DNA from 3 places in the Cytobacillus sp. FSL H8-0458 genome. Region 3 is predicted to be linked to each of the others. Evidence: riboswitches for the same ligand, from Rfam matches in the RefSeq annotation. Region 3 holds a riboswitch; each other region holds the start of a gene.
The links. A riboswitch is a leader RNA that binds a small molecule or an ion and turns the genes downstream of it on or off. The one in region 3 is predicted to bind S-adenosylmethionine.
Positions count from the first base shown of each region.

Region 1: another riboswitch for S-adenosylmethionine. It lies ahead of NYE23_RS11110 (O-methyltransferase); the one in region 3 lies ahead of NYE23_RS21980 (O-acetylhomoserine aminocarboxypropyltransferase/cysteine synthase family protein).
Region 2: another riboswitch for S-adenosylmethionine. It lies ahead of NYE23_RS13180 (2,3-diketo-5-methylthiopentyl-1-phosphate enolase); the one in region 3 lies ahead of NYE23_RS21980 (O-acetylhomoserine aminocarboxypropyltransferase/cysteine synthase family protein).

Region 1 covers NZ_JBBOBR010000001.1:2,283,021-2,290,339, reverse strand. The annotation lists gene NYE23_RS11120 (glycerate kinase family protein) at 1-942, shown strand, start outside; gene NYE23_RS11115 (SLC13 family permease) at 944-2,395, shown strand; SAM riboswitch class I at 2,547-2,653, shown strand; gene NYE23_RS11110 (O-methyltransferase) at 2,760-3,338, shown strand; gene NYE23_RS11105 (PH domain-containing protein) at 3,364-3,747, shown strand; gene pdxR (MocR-like pyridoxine biosynthesis transcription factor PdxR) at 3,778-5,154, opposite strand; gene NYE23_RS11095 (GNAT family N-acetyltransferase) at 5,247-5,819, shown strand; gene NYE23_RS11090 (aminotransferase-like domain-containing protein) at 5,889-7,079, shown strand.
Region 2 covers NZ_JBBOBR010000001.1:2,700,761-2,708,079, forward strand. The annotation lists gene NYE23_RS13155 (electron transfer flavoprotein subunit beta/FixA family protein) at 1-155, opposite strand, end outside; gene NYE23_RS13160 (aspartyl-phosphate phosphatase Spo0E family protein) at 375-608, opposite strand; gene NYE23_RS13165 (1,2-dihydroxy-3-keto-5-methylthiopentene dioxygenase) at 910-1,443, opposite strand; gene NYE23_RS13170 (methylthioribulose 1-phosphate dehydratase) at 1,503-2,138, opposite strand; gene NYE23_RS13175 (2-hydroxy-3-keto-5-methylthiopentenyl-1-phosphate phosphatase) at 2,135-2,797, opposite strand; gene NYE23_RS13180 (2,3-diketo-5-methylthiopentyl-1-phosphate enolase) at 2,790-4,022, opposite strand; SAM riboswitch class I at 4,108-4,211, opposite strand; gene NYE23_RS13185 (pyridoxal phosphate-dependent aminotransferase) at 4,283-5,461, opposite strand; gene NYE23_RS13190 (carbon-nitrogen family hydrolase) at 5,605-6,393, shown strand; gene NYE23_RS13195 (DUF2087 domain-containing protein) at 6,423-7,004, opposite strand; gene NYE23_RS13200 (methylated-DNA--[protein]-cysteine S-methyltransferase) at 7,122-7,319, opposite strand, start outside.
Region 3 covers NZ_JBBOBR010000002.1:121,747-129,065, reverse strand. The annotation lists gene NYE23_RS22015 (arsenate reductase family protein) at 156-515, shown strand; gene gcvH (glycine cleavage system protein GcvH) at 597-980, shown strand; gene NYE23_RS22005 (YusG family protein) at 1,148-1,387, shown strand; gene NYE23_RS22000 (toprim domain-containing protein) at 1,683-2,036, shown strand; gene NYE23_RS21995 (thioredoxin family protein) at 2,052-2,360, shown strand; gene NYE23_RS21990 (MFS transporter) at 2,507-3,778, shown strand; gene NYE23_RS21985 (SCP2 sterol-binding domain-containing protein) at 3,923-4,261, shown strand; SAM riboswitch class I at 4,313-4,414, shown strand; gene NYE23_RS21980 (O-acetylhomoserine aminocarboxypropyltransferase/cysteine synthase family protein) at 4,501-5,817, shown strand; SAM riboswitch class I at 5,958-6,061, shown strand; gene NYE23_RS21975 (methionine ABC transporter ATP-binding protein) at 6,213-7,238, shown strand; gene NYE23_RS21970 (methionine ABC transporter permease) at 7,231-7,319, shown strand, end outside.

The DNA of each region.
Region 1 (7,319 bases), on a different contig from region 3:
GAAGAGAACGGGGAGCAGACTGCTGTAATTGAGATGGCAGCTGTTGCTGGGCTGAAGCATGTTCCGTTGCTGGAACGCAATCCTTTGTTAACGACAACTTATGGAGTAGGCGAGTTGATTCTTGCTGCACTTAACCATGGGGCAGATCGAATTTTAATCGGTTGCGGCGACTCTGGAACATCAGATGGAGGAGCTGGAATGGCTCAGGCACTTGGAGTAAAGTTTATGGATACCAATGGGGAAATTATTGATATTAATGGCGGAGCTGATTTATTAAAGGTTAAGCATATTAATGCCTCTGGTACCGATAAGCGTATTAGTGAAGTGGAAATTGATGTAGCCTGCAACTGGGAGAATGTTTTATGCGGGGAAAGGGGCGTGGCAAGAGTATTTGGACCACAAAAAGGTGCAACGCTGAAACAGGTAGGCATATTATCTGATGCTATGGACCATTATGCTAGCTTAATAGGAGATACCTGCGCAATGGATATAAGAATGATGCCGGGAAGCGGGGCCTCAGGCGGGCTCGGGGCAGGTTTGATAGCTTTTGCAGGTGCATCTCTCCATCCGCGCTTTAGCCTTATTAAACAGTATATTAACATAGAAGAAAAAATTGCAACCGCTGACATTGTGCTAACCGCAGAAGGCAGTATTGATTTCCAGACTCCCCATGGAAAAATACCAACAGAAGTAGCGCGAATTGCCAAAAAATATGGAATTCCCGTTATTGCCATTACCGGAACCATTGGAAAGGGAGCCGAATTAAGTTATGAAGCAGGCATTGATGCTTTCTTAAGTATTATTCAAAAGCCAACTTCACTTGAGAAAGCTATTCTCTATGCACCTGAATGGATTGAAGACAGTACAGAATCTGTGATGAGACAGATAGCCATTGGGCTGAGGATTGCCAAAAGAAACAGGGTCAAAGAAAGGGCAGTCTGATATGCAGACAAGAATAGAAAAGCATAAACATAGCGGACATCAAATGGTACTAACTGATCGTATTTTAATGCGGACGCTCGCCATTATCCTCGTGCATGTCCTTTTTCTACTAGTGACTTTCTTTCTGGATGGGCTGGACTACAAGGCAAAGGTATCTTTATTTGCTTTTTTCTCCGCCATGACCCTTTGGGTCACAACGAAGTTTCCAGCAGGATATGTCGCACTTGCTATTGTTTGCTTCATTGTTTTAATGAAGGGCGGCAGCCAGGAGTTGTTATTCCATTCCCTCTCGGAAGAAGTAGTATGGCTGATGTTTGGGGCATTTATAATCGGAGAGGCTGTTACACAATCAGGTTTAGCTGCCCGATTCGTTGAATTTATATTAAGGAAAAGCCGGACTGCAGGAAGAATGAAGTTAGGGATTATATCATTTATTTTCTCTACAGCTTTTTTTATCCCCTCCACTTCCGGACGTGCCGCAATGGCAAAACCCATAATCACCCATGTTGGAAGCAGGTTATCTGCAGGAGAGAAAAGGGTTCTGGCGGTCACAGTGCCAATCGTCATATTAATGAGTACATCTGCTGTTTTAATAGGAGCTGGATCTCATATAATTGGCATTGGCCTCCTAGAAAGTGCTACGGGTCAGTACATCTCCTATTTACAGTGGCTGGTGTGGGGTATGCCGTTTGCTCTAGTGGTTACAATTTTGTCTGTTTTGGTCATTAAATGCTTGATGGGACGGGAAGAAGAATCAGCAGATTCAGCCCGCCGGGAGACTAAAACAAACATAGAAGTAACAAAACCTTTAACTAAGGCGGAGAAAAAAACTTTATTAATAGTTGCCTTCCTATTAGCAGGATGGATGACTGAAAACGTACATGGGTACGATCTTGCTTTTGTAACAGTCCTTGGAGCAATCGTCATGACGCTCCCCAACATAGGTGTAATCAGTTGGAAGCAAGGAATTAAATCAGTATCGTGGAATCTTATTCTGTTCGTGGCAGCAGCGACAGCACTTGGAAGGATACTTGTTGAAACCGGTTTGGTTCAATGGCTGGAAGGAAAATTAACCGGCTTTCTCTTTTTGTTAAGTCAGGCCCCTGGCTGGATTATGGTACTGGGAATTTTGCTGATTACTTCAACGAGCCATTTATATATTACTTCCCATACTACTAGGGCAATCGTTCTGATGCCAGGAATTATTCTGTTTAGCCAGTCAACAGGAATTAGTCCTTCTGCAGCCGTCTTTTTAAGTTTAATAGGAATGAATTATTGTATTACTTTTCCTGTAAGTTCAAAAGCACTGCTTCTCTTTTATGAGGATGGGGATTTAAGTTATGATGCAGGGTTTTTGACTAAGTTAAGTGCTATACTTTTGCCGGTTTACATTACGGTTGCTGTTGTTTTTTATTGTACTTATTGGCAGTGGACAGGAATGAGTCTCCATTAGGTCAAATAACGAAATTAGTATTTTTTCTCTGCATGGCTATTCACCTTCCTCAATAAACTCATATTGGATCAGCTTGCAAAATAAGAATTAAAGTATTGCCATTTGGCAGAAAGTATGCAATACTTGGTTGAAAATATAAATTTTATACAAATTCTTATCCAGAGAGGTGGAGGGACTGGCCCTGCGAAGCCTCAGCAACCCCTGATTATGTCAGGAAGGTGCTAATTCCAACAGAGTTGACGCTCTGGGAGATAAGAGGTCGTTTTGATAAGTAAAGGCCTCTTATAAAGAGGCCTTTTTTTGATGCTCTTTTATAGTATGAACTTGGTTTAGATTAGAACGAAGAAAGAGGAGGAATGGCAAAATGGAAAACGGCGTTATACAGGTACCGGAAGCATATTCGAGGATATTACAGGAATCAGATGTGCTCGGCTTCGGGCAGTCATGTGATATAAAAACAGGATTTTTACTGAAGGGGCTGGCAGCCTCTAAATCTGGAGGAAGCTTTTTAGAGCTGGGAACAGGTACGGGAGCGTCTGCTTCATGGATCATGGATGGGATGGATGAAGGCAGTAAGCTTACGACCGTTGACATAGATCCGACAGTGCAATCGATCGCGAGAAAGTATCTCGGTAATGACAGCAGAATCACATTTTGCTGTGAGGACGGAGCAGCTTTTATTCAAAATCTGTCGGAAGGGTTCGATTTTATTTTTGCAGATACATGGCCGGGGAAATTCGAGCTTCTGGACAAAACCCTGGATCATTTAAATATCGGCGGTTTTTATGTGATTCATGATGTGTTTCCGCAGCAGAAATTGCCTGAAGAATTTCAGATCAAAGCAACTAAACTTCTAAAAACTCTGCAGGACAGACCTGACCTGGACATAACAGAATTGGATTGGTCTACTGGGCTGATACTGGCAGTTAAGACAGCGGTTTGACAGATGAAATATGAGGGGGAGTTCCATGGAAAACATTAAAAATCAGGTTAAAAATGTATTGCATGAAGGTGAAAACATTATTGAATGTTTAAGCTGTTCATTAGTTGCACATTACTGTTTAGCACCGCAGGCAGGCTTATTTGCAGCAACGAACAAAAGACTGCTATTCTATGGAATCCCGGTATCAGAAACAAACAAGGAATTAGTTGAAGAATTTGCGTATAGCCATATAACTTCCATTGAAGAAAAAAGGGGGATCACCGGGAAGCATATTCATATTTACTATAAGCAAGACTTGTACAAATTCCAGCAAATCCAGGGGATGAATTTGTTTGATTTTATGGTGGCTGTTAAGGAAAAGATGAGCCTGTTTACCACTTCACTAAAAGAGCGTTATCCTGTAAGATAAGAGCTCTTTTAGTTGAATATTTGACTTAGTCTAAAGGCTAAGATAACTTTTCCATGCATTAGCGATTAATTGGACTCCTCTCTCAATCTCGTCCATCGAGGGGGCGCCATATCCAATCATCACTTGATTGTCTGGCTTGTGAAGATGATACATAGGTAAAACAGCATCGATTTCAACTCCCGCCGACTTTGCCAGTTCAATTGCTTTAGATTCATTCAATCCTTCTGGTAATGTCACGATGATATGCAAACCTGCTGTATCTCCAATTATGTCAAAGTGTTCTCCTAAATGTTTTGACAGGCTATCTATTAAACAGCTCCTTTTAGCTCTATATAAAGTTCTCATTTTTGCTATATGGGATAAATAAAATCCTTCTTCCATAAACTTTGCAGCAGCTCTCTGATCGATTCTTGAAACAGTCGACTTTTGATAAGCATTAAATTTTTCAAAGTCTTGCTTCAGGGCTGCTGGCATAACCAGATAGCTGATCCGAAGTGATGGCAGCAATGTTTTTGAAAAGGTGCCGAAGTACAGTATCCGCCCGGTTGAATCCAGATGGGATAATGATGGGATTGGTGCCCCTTTGTAACGAAATTCAGAATCATAGTCATCTTCGATAATGTAAGCAGACTGTTTAATTGCCCAATTTAACAGTTCAACCCTTCTGGCAATAGACATAATTGTACCGGTAGGATATTGATGAGCAGGTGTGGTGTATAATAATTTTACAGGCTCATCAGCATCAGGCACACCGCATCCTCCCTCATCCACAGAAATCGGATAACATGGCAGCTGTAATTGCTCAAAAATAGATTTAGCCCGAATAAAACCTGGATCTTCTATTCCGATGGCGCTCCGTTTAAAAAACAAACATACATTTAGCAGCTGCTGTTGAAATCCGCTGAAGATATACACTTGCTCCGGCTGGCAGGCCAGCCCTCTAGCTTGCTGTAAGTATAGTGCAATTTGGGCACGCAAAGAATATTCGCCCTGCCACGGTGCATTGCCGGCATTGGATTCATTAAGCTCTTTTCTGTATAATCGGCTCCAATGTTTATAGGGGAAGGCTGAGGCATCGACCTGCCCATTTTTAAAATTAATATGAAACTCGTTCTGAACTCTTTTCTCCAATTCCATTGTATTAATCTGACTATAGTGCCATTCATCCTGAATTTCAGAAACAAAATAGCCTCTGCGTTCTGCTGAATAACAGTACCCTTCACTCAGCAACTGTTCATAAGCCATCTGAACAGTTAGGATGCTCACGTTCAATTGTTCAGCCAGCCGCCGCTTTGCAGGAAGTCTTGAATGTGCTGACAATTTTCTATCTAAAATCGCAAGCCGGATTTGTTCATAAATTTCTTTATACTTTATTCCATTTTCCGTAAGCAGAATTTGAAATTCCATCGAATCATTCCCTGGTATTATATTAAAATTCGTTTTTGGTTATTTTTATCATACCAGAATTCGGTTTTAATTGATTCAAGGAGAGTGATAGCATGCAAATTTTAGTAAACAATGTTGTGAAATTAATTCCCATGGAACTTGAGCATATTGAAGGAATTTATGAAGCAGCTCAGGATAAACGCATATGGGAGCATATGTCTGTTGATTTAACGGATAAAAGCCGGGTCATTCAATATGTAAAAGATGCGATACAAAAACGTGAGCAGGGCACCGATTTTGCTTTTGTCATTGTCCATAAAAAAACAGGGAGTATCATCGGGGCTACCTGGTTTCTCGATATCTCAATCCCGCATAAACGGCTCGAAATCGGCTCAACATGGATAAACCCTCTTTACTGGCGCACGAATATTAATTCAAACTGTAAATATTTATTATTAACATACTGTTTTGAAGAACTGTCCGTGAATCGCGTACAAATTAAAACTGGACATGAAAACTTCCGCTCACAAAAAGCGATCGAACGGACCGGTGCGGTAAAAGAAGGCGTACTTCGAAATCATATGATACGAAAAGAAGGGACCATTCGCCATACTGTCCTTTATAGTGTTATAAAGGAGGATTGGGGAAAAGTAAAAAGACATTTCGAAGAAAACTTGCTTTTCTAGGTTTTGTGGAGCATCTCAGGCAAGAAGTTTATAATGAATAATAAAACTGCTGGAAGGGTGTAGATTGAAGTGAATGCTGGTTCTTTTTTAACTGATAAAATCAAAAAGGCGCTTCAAAATACTCCCCCAGGGGAGTGGATTCCGGAGATTCCGGATGATTGTATACGCCTGCATTGCGGCTACCCGGCACCTGACCTTGTGCCGGATGAAGAGGTAAAGGCAGCTGTTAACAGTCTATTAGAAGAAGAACATGATTTGCCGCTCCATTATTTAGGCAGTCCAAAAATAGCAAAATTAAAGGAGCAGATTTTAAAAAGATTGAAAGAGCGGGGGATATCTGTAAAGGAAAATGAGCTTTTGATAACTTCGGGCGCCTGTCAGGCAATCGATTTGATTGCCCGCATTCTCCTTGATGAGGAGACAATTATTGCAATAGAGTCCCCCACCTATATGGAGGCTTTAGAGATTTTCCAAAATTACACAAAACATATAATTAGTATTCCTGTAGACAAGAACGGACTTCAAACAGATGTATTGGAAGAGGTTCTAGAGGAAAGAAAGCAAAAAGGGCTCGCTCAGCCGCGTTTTCTCTATACGATCCCAACATTTCAAAATCCTACAGGGACGACGATGACAGGAGAGCGCCGGCAGCATGTATTGGAGCTTGCAAACAAATATAATTTCCTATTAGTAGAGGATGATGCTTATGGGGAATTATCATTTAATAAAAGTCTCCCCACTCTAAAAGCAATGGATCAAAACTCCAGAGTTCTGCATGTCGGCTCGCTATCCAAGATAGTGGCCCCGGGCATGCGTATAGGATGGATAGCCGGAGCAAGTGAAATGATCCATGCATGCGCCTGGGTTAAAAAAGATCTGAACCATCCGTTTGCTCAATCTGTCATGGCTGTTTATTTAGCAAACACTGATTTTAATAATAAACTAGTAACAATGAGAGATACATACCGGGCCAAATGCAATGTTCTGACCTCCGCACTGGAACAGCACTTTCCTAAAACAGCTTCCTGGTATGTGCCCGAAGGGGGGTACTTCGTGTGGATGAAAATTCCTGGTGCCGATACATTAGAACTGCTGACATATGCCCTGGCAGAAGGGATATCTTTTATTCCTGGCAAGTACTTTTTCAAAGATCAGACAGCTGGAACGGAATTTCTGCGCCTTTCCTTCAGTTATGCGGATGAGAAGGAAATAGCAGAGGGGATTCGCAGGCTGGGAAAAGTTGCAGAGGCCTATCTTTAAATGAAAATATTTCTATGGAATTTTTAAAAGTGAGAGGAATAAAGGAAACAAGCCTAATTATCTTGGTATTGTAAGCCAGAAATTAGGCTTTTTCTTTTAATGCCGGTCAGTAATAGATGTAAATAAGTTATAGTTTTACCTTAACCTCAGAACCGGATGAAACAATTTTGAACAAAAAATTGAAATAGCCATGTTTAAAATTGTATTTGGAATTGGGATGGTTAACCGAACGTCTTTTGC
Region 2 (7,319 bases), on a different contig from region 3:
ATGGCCTTTGTAATTCTCACAGCTTCCTGCACTGCATGGGCGTCATAAGGGTTCAAAATGGCAGGAGCACTGCGCCGGTCAAGGGTATTGGTTTTGGGATTGATTTTAATGATTTTAGTATCAGGCACTTGCTTGACACACACAACTATGTGCATTTTTTTCTTTCCCTCCTCTTAACTTAAAGCTTGTATGAGTATTGAGTGATAAAAAAGCTTTGTATTACGATATATGATTCTCTATACAGGCATAGTACTTCTTTAATGAATTAATATGTTTATTACTAGAATTGCGGCAGACACAAAAAAAAGAACCCTTCACGGATCCTTTTTACTCCCTTGTTATCTATGCTCAAAAAATATACTCAGTTATTTAAATTATACAACTGCTTTCTTCCATGATAGAATCATTTGCCTGAATGAAACTCTCATACTTTTCTTTTGTTCCTTCTCCCGTTTAATGAAGCATTGATATTCAAAAATCAATTGATCGAGTTCCTGGCTGCAGCGAACCGTTTCCTGGCTTGCCATTCCTTTTTTCCTGGCCGTTTCTATCATTTTTTCCCTTTTTAGCTGAATTTCAGTCAGCAGCTGTATTCTTTTCTTGCCCAACTTTCTTCCTCCTAATCCTATCTCTTTTATCCGATATAAATGTATCTACTTGAAGCATTATTACAAGAATTTCTATAAATGTAAATAGATTCGCAATATTAGACAATCTTTTTCCCAATTAATTTTAATCGACACTAATTTCACATCAGCCTCATGGGTTTTCGACACCTTCTGCTAAATAAAAACAAGTGAAACCAACAGTAGTTAATAAAAAATTTACAAGATCAGATAATGTAAAAATAAACCATTTAATATTGTGAGAAAATAAAAAAACCCATTGCCGTGGCAATGGGTTAACGAATCATTGATGGACTTCCTCTTCTTCATAAATTGGCACCCATCCTTCAGCAGAAACAAAAATCCGGATGGCAACTACCTTTCTATCATCCTGCAGAGTAAAATAATGGCGGGTATTTTCGGGAACGGATATTAAATCGCCAGGATTAAGGAATACCTCAAAGAATTCCCCATCTTTTCCTTGTATAATAAAAACTCCATGACCGCTGACAATAAATCTCACCTCATCGTCTGTATGATGGTGTTCCTGCTGGAAATTCTGAAGAAGCTGTTCCAAATTCGGTGTATTCTCTGAAAGGGAGATCACATCCTGTGCCTTGTATCCTCTTCTCTCTGAAATATCCTTAATTTCTGCAGCAAATGTATCCAGTATTTCTTGTTTTTCATCATCGGAAAGCAAATATCTCTCCTTGAGGCTTTCAGGCAATTTATCTATTGGCCATTGCTCATAGATAACCTCCTGTTCTTTCAGAAAAGAAGCAGCCTCTTCCTGGTTCCTGATTTCTTTTTTTGAGTTTTTCAATACGATGTATGCCAAACTAATCAACCCTCTCTATTAAAATATTTTCGGCATTGTTTAAAAACTGAGCTTGCCAATTACACTACTTTGAATAGCTGATTGGGCCTATGTTCCAGAAGCCTTAGCTGATAGCGGAAAAGAAATTCTGAAGCCTCAAGTATCTTCTTAGCCTCAAAGGAGGTTTTGCCCCAAACTGTAATTCCGTGATTTCTTATTAAAATTGCACCTGAATCTTCATGTATATGGGAAGAAAAACATTTTGCCAGAGCAGGAATATGCGCATAATTAGGAATAATCGGAATCCTAAGAACAGCGTCTTCCTCCCATTTATCAAATGCTTTAATGAGCTCTTGTCCTTTAAATGTTACTGCCTCCTGATCACCATAAATTTCTGAGATGACATTATTATCAATTGTATGTACATGAAGACTGCATTCAGCTTTTGTTCTTCTGTATATTTCTGTATGCAGAAGTGTTTCAGCGGATGGCTTAAGATGGGTGGCCCCCACTGGCCGGCCAAATTCATCCACAAGGAGAAAGTCTTCATCAGTGCGTTTCCGTTTATCCTTCCCGCTTGCTGTTACAAGAAATTGAAGCGGACTTGCGCTCACTTTAATCGCAAGATTTCCACTCGTTCCCATGAACCAGTCCCTAACTGCGAGCTCGTCTTTAATATCTGCAAGTTCATTCCATTTTTCATCAAGTGTGCTCATACCCTCACCTCATTTAACTTTTTTAAGGCCTTAATGCAATCATAGAATGTTTCAAAGGAGTTATGCTTAAGGTTCAACTCTTTGCTTTTTTTCAAGAGCAAGTCTCTTGCAATGACAAAGTCCGCCAGTTTTGCAGCCTCAAGGTCGGTTATTGAATCACCGATTACCACTTTCACTGTGTCCTCATCCTCTAATTTCCTCATAATGGAAGGCTTGCAGCAGCCGCAATTATTATCGCATTTTTGATCACAGCTATGGGGCCATAAGATTTTTATGGTATCGCCGCTAAAATCGGAACTATTGCAGAACACTGCTTCAAAGGGTCCATACTTGTCCAGAACGGGAGCCACAAAAAAATCTATGCCCCCGCTTACTATATAAAGCGGTATATCTTCTTCTGCCAGATAATCGACAAATGTCTGAAATCCCTCTCTTACTTTTGCATTTTCTAATACGAAATCTGTGAGTTCAGCTTTCAGATTGCTTGGGAGAAGGGAAAACATCTTTCCCACTCCCTCTTTAATAGAAATTTCCTGCTGCAGAACTTGATTTTTAATCCCTTCCCATTGGGAGGGAGCAAAATGCTTCATAATATTGATGATGTTATCTTTTTCGGTAATAGTTCCATCAAAGTCGCAAAAAACCGTTATTTTAGCCATTCTTTACAGCCACCTCTTTGTACCCCCACAAATCAATCGCTCTTTTTAATTCAGGAAGGTCTGTTCGAGCATCGGCCAAAGAAGCTCCCTTTAAAGTCAAATCAATCGCCTGGCGGAATGCCAAACCGCCTCCTCTTGCCCCATCCGGATGCCCGTGTACGCCGCCTCCGGCATTGACTACACTGTTTATTCCGAAGTCTTCAAAAAGCAAAGGCACTAAACCCGGATGGATGCCGGCTGAGGGAACCGGAAAAGCTCTTTTGCAGAAATCATCCGCTGTCAGGCTATCCGCAATTGATAGAGCCTGTGTTTTTTCAAGGGCAACTGTCCCATAAGGTGATGGGAATAGAGACAAGTCAGCTCCTGCATACCTGAGCAGTTTGCCTAAAAGCAAAGGATAGGAGATTCCATAAATACTTGAAGCTGAGAGGGCTCCGCTAACTGCAGGATGTGCCATGATAGGCAGTTCAATCTCATTATCTTCCCTTAAAGACTGTAATACATCGAGCCCATAAGAGAATACATTGAAGAGAAGCAGATCAGCCCCAAGACTGGATGCCTTTCTTGCCTTATCTTTTAATTCAAACGATCTGCCTGTTAAATTGACAGCATATAAGGTCCGATGGCCTGTTTCCTCATAAACCTGACTTAACACCTTTTTTCCTTCTTTTATCCGCGCTTCTAACGGTGTTAGGCTGTTTTCAAATAAAATCTCATCGTCTTTCACAAGATCTATGCCGCCCATGGCCTGTTCCCGCAGCTGTGAAGTCAAAAAATCCATATCTTTGCCGAGCACTCCTTTGAAGATGCTCATCAGTAGAGGTCTGTCATATACATTTAATTTTCCCCTCAGCCCTTCAATCCCAAATCGAGGTCCGGGGAAAAAACTTTTTAGTTCATTGGAAAATTGTAAATCCAGCAGTTTAATCTTTCCGTCCAGTGACAGTTTACCAAAGACTGTTGTTAATATTGCCGGTAAATCCGGACTAAAATTTACAGCAGGATAGGCGATCTTAATAATCGCAGCTGTTTCCCTGCTTTCTGCATCTCTTGTAAAGGTTTCAACAGAAACGACCCTGCCTTTATGCTTCTCCAGCTGCTGCTTTTCAAGCTCCGGCAGATGGGTCCATGATCCCACTGTTAAACCTAAAGCGATTTCCTCCGCTTTTTTCTCCGGATTATGTTTTTCATCATGTACAAGGTACGCTGCAATAATTTCACTCATGAATCTTCTTCCTTTCAATATCAAAGAATGAAAAAAATAAAAAACCTCTTCAAATAAGAAGAGGTTAGCATAGCAATCTAACATCTTCTTATCTTTCAGCTATAAGCTGCAAGATTTAGCACCGTGCTTAAGTTTAAGTCGGTTGCCGGGCTTCATAGGGCTAGTCCCTCCGCCTGCTCTTGATAAGAAAACGAAATCAATTATTCAGTTAATTTAGAAATTTAATTAGAATTATGACAGTGCTTAATACTTTTGTCAATTTAATTTTTGAAAAAATTTAAATTTTGTATTCGCCCTACCGCTTCTTTAAGTCTTTCTTCGGATGTCAGCAAACCGGCTCTCACAAATCCTTCTCCAAACTGGCCGAACCCATTGCCTGGTGCAACTGCAATATGCGCTTTTTCCAGCAGATACTCAGCAAACTCTTCAGATGTAAATGATTCCGGGACCTTAAGCCATGCAAAAAAAGAGCCCTTAGGAGCTTGTACATCCCACCCAATTTCCCTGAGGCCGGAAATGAAAGTATTTCGTCTGGATTCGTAGATCGAATTCAACTCTTTTACACAATCCTGGGAGCCTGACAGAGCAGCTGCTGCAGCTTCCTGAACAGCTCCAAACAAGCTGACGTAAAGATGATCCTGCATCAGGTTCAGTGCTGCAATAACGCTTGCATTTCCAACTGCAAACCCTACTCTCCAGCCAGCCATATTAAAGGTCTTAGATAGTGTATAAATTTCAATTCCAACCTCTTTTGCACCTTCTGCCTGAAGAAAACTTACAGGTCTTTTTCCGTCAAATCCAATTCCGCCATATGCAAAGTCATGAACGATGCATATGGCGTGGCTTCGGCTTATTTCAACTGTTTTCTGAAAAAAATCTATGTTTGCCACTGCTCCAGTAGGGTTATTTGGATAATTAAGAAACATCAATTTGGCTGAATTAAGCTCCTCAGCTGACAATTCAGTGTATACAGGCAAGAAGTTATTTTCCTCTCTCAGAGGCATTGTCACCATTTTTGCTTTAGCCAGCGCAACTCCTGACCAATAATCAGGATATCCCGGGTCCGGAACCAATACGCTGTCCCCGGGATTTAAAAGGCATTGAGGGATTTCAACAAGTCCTGCTTTGCCTCCAAAAAGGATGGCTATTTCAGTATCGGGATCCAAATCTACATCATATTCCCTTTTATAAAAGTCAGCTGCTGCCTTTTTTAAATACGGGTAACCCTGAAAAGGAGAATACTTATGGTTTTGAGGGTTTTCAGCTGCACTTTGAAGACGCTTGACAATATGCTCCGGGGTAGGCAGATCAGGATTTCCCTGTCCCAGATTGATGACATCATGACCCTGTTCAAGCTTATTACCCACCTTAGCTGTCAAAGAGGCAAAAAACTGTTTAGGCAGACTTTTTAAAAGTGCTGATTGCGGATAATTAATCAAATTGTTCACCTGCTTAAAAAAATGATTGAAAATATAGTCACAAATGATATAACGTAAATGATAAGCTGTAAAGTAAAATTTAGAAAATTTCTATCTATCGGACTAATCATATCATAAGGAAAAGATGATTGTGGGGGAGTTAAATGAAATTAAAGATTGCCTGTTTACAAATGGATATTGCCTTTGGAAAACCTGAGAAGAATTTTATAGCGGCTGAAGCCATGATTAATAAAGCTCTTAAGTCTAATCCGGACGTTTTGGTTCTTCCGGAGCTTTGGACGACAGGCTATGATTTGACCAGATTAGATGAAATAGCAGATCAGGATGCTGCCTTTGCACTGGCTTTTTTGAAAGAGGCAGCACAAAAAAACAAGGTTCACCTGATTGGCGGTTCTGTTGCAAAGAAAACTTCCGAGGGCATTTACAATACTCTGCTGATTGTAGACCACAATGGTGACCTTTTGCATGAATACAGCAAGCTGCACTTATTCAAGCTTATGAATGAACATCTCTATTTGAAAGGAGGGTCAGCCAGGGGAGGGTTTTCGCTGGACAAAAGGAAATTTGCAGGAATGATTTGTTATGATATCCGTTTTCCTGAGTGGGTGCGTATCCATACAGCGGAAGGTGCAGAAGCTGTATTTGTAGTAGCCCAATGGCCATTGGCCCGGCTTTCACATTGGCGTTCGCTTTTGATTGCACGTGCCATTGAAAACCAGTGCTATGTCATTGCATGCAACCGTTCCGGCTCTGATCCTGCTAATGTCTTTGCAGGTCATTCAATGATTATAGATCCTTGGGGTGATGTGCTCGCTGAAGGCTCTGAAACTGAAGAAATCCTGCATGCTGAAATTGACCTGGATAAAGTGAAGGAAGTCCGCAGCTTAATTCCGATTTTTGATGACCGCAAACCGGATTTTTACCGCGGATGACTTTGCAGAGGGCCCTGTCAGGGCCCTGCTTACCCTTCTATTTTTGACCACATTTCAGGTGGATTTAATTCGTAAATGCCATTTTCGCGGTACATATAATGGTTAATTATAAATTCTCTCCGTATAGTAGCATAGTCTTCATGATACTGTTTGATATATTCGTTAAGCTCTTTTTCTTCATATTTTTTGCCCATTTTCAAGCCTTTAATTAAATGCTCAAAAACCATGAGTTTCTTCTTTCTCTGAGCTGGAATATTCTTCAGCTTTCCATCTCTGGTAAAAAAATTTTCAATAACCTTCTGGTTTTCTGAATTTTGTTCCTCCATTTTTTCAACCTCCTCTTTGTCTGCCAATTTTGCAAGAACACCTGACTGGTGTTTCAGTACGGATTCATTCAGATAAAAATAAACAGTATTTTTATCTCTTCTTTGATAAACGAGGTTTATTTCCCGCAGTTTATTTAGGTGATGGGTAATGGTAGGCGGGGTTAAGCCAAGCTTTCCTGCTATCGCCTGGCCATGCAGCGGCCCTTTGGCAAGGAGAAAAACAATCCGGATTCTGGTAGGGTCTCCCATTGTCTTATAAAAAGCTACTAAACGATTTAATTGCATAAATACGTGCCTCATTTCGATTAATATCTAATTAGATATTAATCGAATATGATTCATTTCGTCAACAGAATATGAAAAATCCAAAAAAAAAATCACCTTAAAAGGGTGATTTGATAACTATTTAGCATAATTGGCCCCTTCAAGGGATAATAATATTTCTTTAATTTCTGTCCTGCTGCCTGCATACCCCGTTAAAGATTTATTCTTGCCGATAACACGATGGCAAGGAATAATGATTGGAAGGCGATTGGCCTTATTTGCTTGTCCAATGGCCCGCACAGCTTTATCTTTCCCTATATTAACAGCAATGTCCTG
Region 3 (7,319 bases):
CATTTAAAAACTTTTTTCGGCATGCAGGAACAATTAGAAAAATGTCGAATATTAAATTAGTGATCAAGGTTATGCTTTGACACCCTTTTATGTTACTATTCAATTAAAAGGTAGCAATTCTGGATAAGCCTGAATTTGCAAATGGGTGGTGAAAAATGGCGTTGACTTTTTATTGGTATCCTAAATGCGGGACATGCCGGAAGGCCAAGAAATGGCTTGACGAACATAATCTGTCCTATGAAGAAATACATATAACAGAGAATCCGCCTTCTCGAAGCGAACTTGAAGAGCTTTATAAAAAGAGCGGTCTGGAACTAAAAAAGTTCTTTAATACGAGCGGCCAAAAATATCGGGAGCTCGGCTTGAAGGACAAAGTTAAAACCTCTTCAGATGAAGAGCTGCTCGATATTTTGGCAACAGACGGCATGCTGATCAAGCGTCCGCTGCTGACAGATGGAGAGAAAGTAACAGTGGGCTTCAAAGAAGAGGAATATGAAAAGACATGGCTTTCCTAATAGCTGCAGCTTTTAAGCCATCATTAACCTGAGATCGATTTAATGATCATAAATTGAAATATTATTATGGAGGGATACATAATGAGCACACCAAAAGAATTACGTTATTCAGAAGAGCATGAGTGGGTAAAAACAGAAGATGGGAAAGTCCGCATTGGGATTACGCATTTCGCGCAATCAGAACTTGGGGACATCGTATTCGTTGAGCTTCCTGAAGTTGGAGATGAGCTAAGTGCAAACGAACCATTCGGAAGCGTAGAATCTGTAAAAACAGTGTCTGAACTTTATGCGCCTTTAAGCGGTAAAGTGGTTGAAGTAAATGAAGACCTTAACGACAACCCTGAGTTCGTAAACGAATCTCCATATGAAAAAGCATGGATGGTTGTGGTGGAGCCTTCAGATTTAAGCGAAGTAGAAAGCTTAATGACTGCTGAGCAATATGAAGAAATGACAAACGAAGACTAATTTGAAAGCCGGTTCATTTACGAACCGGTTTTTGTTTTTTAGGGTTTATCGTGTCCGGTTATGTCCAGCTGCATCTGCTTTTTGTTCTTACCTTTAATTGCTATTTTTCTTTTAGAGAGACAGGGCAAAACTATAGGTACCCAAATGCAAGAAAGGATTGGTTACCCATGACATTGAATCAGCAGAAAATCGATATAACGGACCGGGTTGTCGGCAAGCTTAACAATAATCGGATAGATCTTTATCTTGAAAACGAAAAAATTGGTCAAATCAGCCTTCCTGAAGGCTCTTCTTTCAACTTGTCCCATCATTTTGAAACCGAACACCAAAAAATATACCAGAATGTCTCCGTTCCGGATAAAGCGCAAGAGCGTTATACAGACTGTGACGAAGGCGGCTGGTGCTGACTACTGTAAACAGCGGAATGATTTCCGCTGTTTATTTAATAGGCTAAAGCATTTTGGCCGGGCATACAATGAAATAGGCCGTTTAAAGATTGCGTTATAATATTTTTCTTCAAAAACATTTCCTTTCCTAAACTGGGCAAGGAATATACAAAATCAGAGCAGTCCTAACCTGTGAAATGGGCAGGAGATTCACACCATAACCGAGAATAATGAATATATTAAGATAAAAACCAATGGCATGGCTGGCTTTTAGCTTAACGAACAGTTTCAAAATAACTCCTTTCAGGTGATGACGATGAACGATGGAATTCCGGAAAAAGTGATTATTGTCGAGGGAAAGTCAGATAAAACAAAGGTTAAAAGCATTATAAGAGAGCCCGTTGAAATTATCTGCACAAATGGAACAATAAGCATTACCAAACTGGATGAATTAATTGACACACTGTTTGATAAGGATGTATATATATTGGTGGATGCAGATTCAGCAGGTGAAAAGCTGAGAAAACAATTCAAAAGGGAATTTCCAGAGGCAGAGCATCTATACATCGACAGAATGTACAGAGAAGTAGCGACAGCACCGGAACACCATTTGGCAACAGTGCTGCTGGGAGCTAACATTGACGTTTATACACAATATCTGGACAGATAAAGTAAGGATGATAAAATGCAGGAATGGTCGCAGCAGGACATTGAGGAAGCGATTAGCGGAGAAGAAACGATTCTTATCTATTTGTATACGCCTATGTGCGGAACCTGCCAGATGGCAGGAAAGATGCTGGCAGTTGCAGAGCAATTGCTGCCAGGTCAAAAAATGGGAAAAGCGGACTTAAATTATATGCCGCAATTGGCTGAAAAATGGGGAGTGGAAAGCGTACCCTGCCTCCTCATCTTCAGAAAAGGGAATTTACATGAAAAATTATATGCTTTCCGATCCGTACCCTATTTATTGGATAAAATTAGAAGCATCGATTAGCAGAAACCAGGAGCAAAGCAGCCTGGTTTTTTGCATGTTTTAAAAAAGCCTTTTCACTATTCAAAATATATTTACAAACCCTTTCCGAAAGAGTATGATATTTAGGAAATCGAAATAAAAATCATACAGTGCAGGAAGGGATCCGCATGGCATTTTACAGGGAGTGGGCTGGTCAATTTAAAGGTTATAACCGAAACATAAAATTGGCGTTTATGGCGAATATCCTTACACAAATTGGTTTTGGGATATTCATGGTAATATATAATTTCTACATAAGGGAGCTCGGCTACTCAGAAAGTGTTAATGGACAAATCATATCCATGACTGCTCTCGCGACAGCAATGATTCTTGTGCCGGCAGGGATCGCCAGCGACCGAATTGGCAGAAAAAAAGCGATGATGTTTGGTGCAGTTGCAACAGGTGCAGTTATGCTCTTCAGAAGTATAGTTGAAATGCAGGAGCTCCTGATTTTATTTGCATTTTTAACCGGGCTGACAACAGCCTTTCTTCAGGTATCCGGCATACCATGGCTGGCTGAAAATTCAAAGGCTGATCAAAGGGTTCATTTATTCAGTATCCATTTTGCTATAATGACGGGCGCAAATGTGATCGGGAACTTAAGCGGGGGCATCTTAACGGATGTTTTTTCTTTGTTTATGGATCAGCTCACCAGCATACGCATCACCCTTCTGATTGCAAGTGTGTTTTTCGTAGCCGGCTTATTTCCAATTTTGCGTTTCGCAGAGGTTTCGAAAGATCGAAAAGGTGCAAAGGGCATAAAAGGCTGGTCATTCAAAAATCTCTCAGTTAAAAATAACGGTGTCAAAATTATCGCGATGTTTGCTTTTGCTCAACTGCTGATTGGATTTGGTGCAGGACTAGTTATTCCCTATCTGAATCTATACTTCGCAGACCGCTTTGAAGCCTCCAATTCAGCTATTGGCATGATTATTTCATTAGGGCAGGCTGCCACGGCCTTTGCCATGATTATCGGACCGGTTGTGGTAAGAAAAGTGGGAGAGGTTAAAGCTGTTGTGATCCTGCAGCTCATGTCACTTCCTTTCCTGCTTTTAACCGCTTATACTGAAAACCTTTGGCTGGCTGCCATCGGCTTTTTGTTCCGGCAGGCGTTGATGAATGCCGGAAATCCTATACAAATGTCATTGATGATGTCAAAGGTAAATGATTCGATGAAAGGATTGGCAAACTCAGTCAATCAGATGGTGTTCAATCTGGGCTGGGCTGTAATGGGCCCAGTTTCAACAGGAATCGTCATGAGGTATGGAGAATATTGGGGATATGCACTCGTATTCACCATTACAGCTTCTTTATACTTGATTGGCTCTCTATATTTTTTCTTTGTATTCAAAGGCTATAAAAAGACAAAAACTGCAGCAGCCTCTGTAAAAATAGTATGATCTGACATATTTCTCGGGAAATGAAAAGGCAATGCCAATTAAACAGGCATTGCCTTTCAGATTTTGTCGAATGAATAATAAAGGATTAAAGCTCTTTATTACTGAATATTAAAGTCAATTGACCCCATTAAAAGAGGTGAGGCTGTGAGGGATTTACCTGATGTATTTATCCGGGAATTAAAGACTAAAGGGCACCTCAGATTTTTCTTAAGAAAATCAAACTTTTCTTTGCTTATTAAGGCGGGAAACACATGCATTCCTTTGGAAATATCGAATGGGGAAATACGGAAGGCTAGCCGCCCCAGCCATTATGATGTGGAAATCGCGGGATCGGAAGAAGCTGTATTGTCACTGATTACAGGGAAAGTAAAGCTAAGGAATGCCATTTCCCAAAATGAAATAATGCTGGAAACCACATTTAGAAAAAAGTTGCTGCTCGAGTCTTTTTTCTGTTTAGGGAAAATTTCACTGCACAATACTTGACCGTTTTTTTAATAGTATGATAATATCCTTTTAATATTAATTAACTGAATATTCTTATCAAGAGAGGCGGAGGGACTGGCCCAGCGAAGCCCGGCAACCGGTAAAGTACACGGTGCTAAATCCAGCAGAGCAGAATGCTCTGGAAGATAAGAAGAGTCGATACAGCCCTCTTCTTATGAAGAGGGTTTTTCTGCTTTTAAGAAATGAAATACAAACATTTTTATAGAGGAGAGATAGCGATGACGGACAAACAGAAAAATTACCGCTTTGAAACAATTGGAGTACATGGGGGGCTGAAGCCTGACCCTGTAACTGGCGCGAGGGCGGTCCCAATTTATCAGAATAATGCTTATCAGTTCAAAAATACAGATCACGCTGCAGACCTCTTTGCCCTGAAAGAGCCGGGATATATTTATAGCAGGATACATAATCCCACTGTCAGTGTGTTTGAGGAAAGAGTGGCCCTGCTTGAAGGAGGAGTGGGTGCGCTGGCCCTTGCCAGCGGCCAGTCTGCTATTACACTTGCCATTTTAAACATCGCCGAAGCTGGTGATGAAATTGTTGCCGCATCCAATTTATATGGGGGTACTTATAATTTATTTGCAGTTACACTTCCCAAGTATGGAATAAAGGTAAAACTGGTGGATCCAAAGGATCCGGAAAATTTCCGGAGCGCCATTACAGATAAAACAAAGGCTGTCTTCGCCGAAACGATTGGAAACCCCAGCCTGAAAATCCTGGATATTGAAAAGGTTGCCGCAATTGCACACGAAAACGGTGTCCCCCTGATTGTCGATAACACTTTTGCTACCCCTTATCTTTGCAGGCCTATTGAACATGGAGCTGACATTGTCATACACTCTGCGACAAAATGGCTGCTCGGCAATGGGACCACAATGGGGGGAGTTATAGTAGACGGCGGGAAATTTGACTGGAATTCTCCTAAGTTTCCGGGCTTTACAGAGCCTGATCCGAGCTACCATGATATTGTCTATAGCGAAGCAATTGGCGAAGCTGCTTATATTATAAAAGCACGGGTACAGCTGTTAAGAGACTTAGGACCTGCAATGAGTGCGCAAAGTGCATTCCAGTTCACTTTGGGTCTTGAGACTCTGCATGTGAGAATGAAGGAACATGTTGCCAATACCAAAAAGGTAGTGGAATATTTGGAGGCGCACCCGGCCGTTAATTGGGTGCTCTATCCAGGTCATGAAAGCCACCCGGACAAAGACTTGGCAGATAAATATTTGCCAAAAGGAGCCGGGGCAGTGGCTGTATTTGGAATTGCGGGCGGTCGAGAGGCTGGAGCCAAGCTGATCAATAGTTTGCAGCTATGGGCACATGTGGCAAATGTCGGGGACGCAAAGAGCCTGATTATCCACCCTGCAAGCACGACTCATCAGCAGCTGGATGAGGAAGGTTTAAAAGCTGCAGGAGTGCCGGAGGACTTGATTCGGATTTCGATCGGCATCGAAAATGCAGAAGATTTAATTGAAGACCTGGAACAGGCGATAGAAGCAGCTGCAGGTCTCACATCGCTAGCTGCAAAAGCGTAAAGGAAAATTTACCATTCACTTTTTTCCGAAAGTTTGAAATTTCATCGTTGACACCTTTTTAATGGCTATGATACGATAGCAAACGTAATTAAAAAACTGCTTAATTCATTTAAAGTATTAATTTAATATAGAACGTTACGCTCTTATCAAGAGAGGTGGAGGGAAGTGCCCTATGAAGCCCGGCAACCGTCAATTAGTTGAAATGGTGCCAATTCACTCAAAGCATAGCTTTGATAGATGAGAGAAAGGACTAAATTTTTTTATGCCTTTCTGCTCATGTGCAGAAAGGCATTTTTGCTTTTGCGCATGAAAGCCTATTTAGAGTGAAGAATAGGGAATAAAAGCAGTCTATTAATTATTATCTGTATCTTTCGATAAAAGAGGTGACTATCACGTTGATTTCCATAAAAGATGTACAGAAGATATTCTCTTCAAAAAACGGTCAGGTAAAAGCAGTTGACGATGTAAACCTGGAGGTAAAAGAAGGAGAAATTTTCGGTGTTATCGGATACAGCGGTGCAGGTAAAAGTACCTTAATCCGCATGCTGAATGGGCTGGAGCTTCCTACCCATGGCAGTGTAACAGTAGCAGGCAATGAGGTTTCAAAGATAAAGGGAAGCAAGCTAAGAAAAGCGCGGCAGGAAATAAGCATGATTTTCCAGCACTTCAACCTGTTATGGTCGAGGACAGTAAGAGAGAATATTGCATTTCCGCTTGAAATCGCAGGGGTTTCCCGGCAGGAAAGGCTCAAAAGAGTAGATGAGCTCATTAAACTCGTCGGTCTGGAGGGAAGAGAAGATGCCTATCCTTCCCAGCTTAGCGGGGGTCAAAAGCAAAGAGTAGGGATTGCCAGAGCCCTAGCCAATAATCCAAAAGTGCTGCTTTGTGATGAGGCAACATCTGCCCTTGATCCGCAGACAACAGACTCCATTTTGGAGCTGCTTGTTGACATCAATGAGCGGCTGGGCTTAACCATTGTCCTCATTACACATGAAATGCACGTAATCCGTAAAATCTGCCATCGGGTTGCTGTTATGGAAGGCGGCCGGATTGTGGAAATCGGCCCTGTATTGGATGTCTTTAAGAATCCGAAAGCTGTGATTACAAAGCGCTTTGTCCAGCAGGTGACAGAGCCTGAAGAAACGAAGGAAACGATTGATCATCTGGTCGATTTGTATCCAAAAGGAAAAGTAGTCCAATTAGGATTTGTCGGCGAATCAGCTGAACAGCCATTGATTACAAACCTGATCCGTCACTTCCAGGTAACTGTTAATATTCTGCAGGGGAAGATTTCCCAGACACAGAATGGTTCCTACGGCACCTTATTCATCCATGTTGATGGAGAAGCAGAGGAAGTTGCAAAAGCGATTGAATTTATCCATTCTCAGCAGGTGGGCGTGGAGGTGATTTCCAATGCTTAATGAATGGTTTCCAAATGTGAAATGGGACTCCATGTGGGAAGCTACTGTGGAAACTCTCTATATGACAGCTATTTCTGTTAT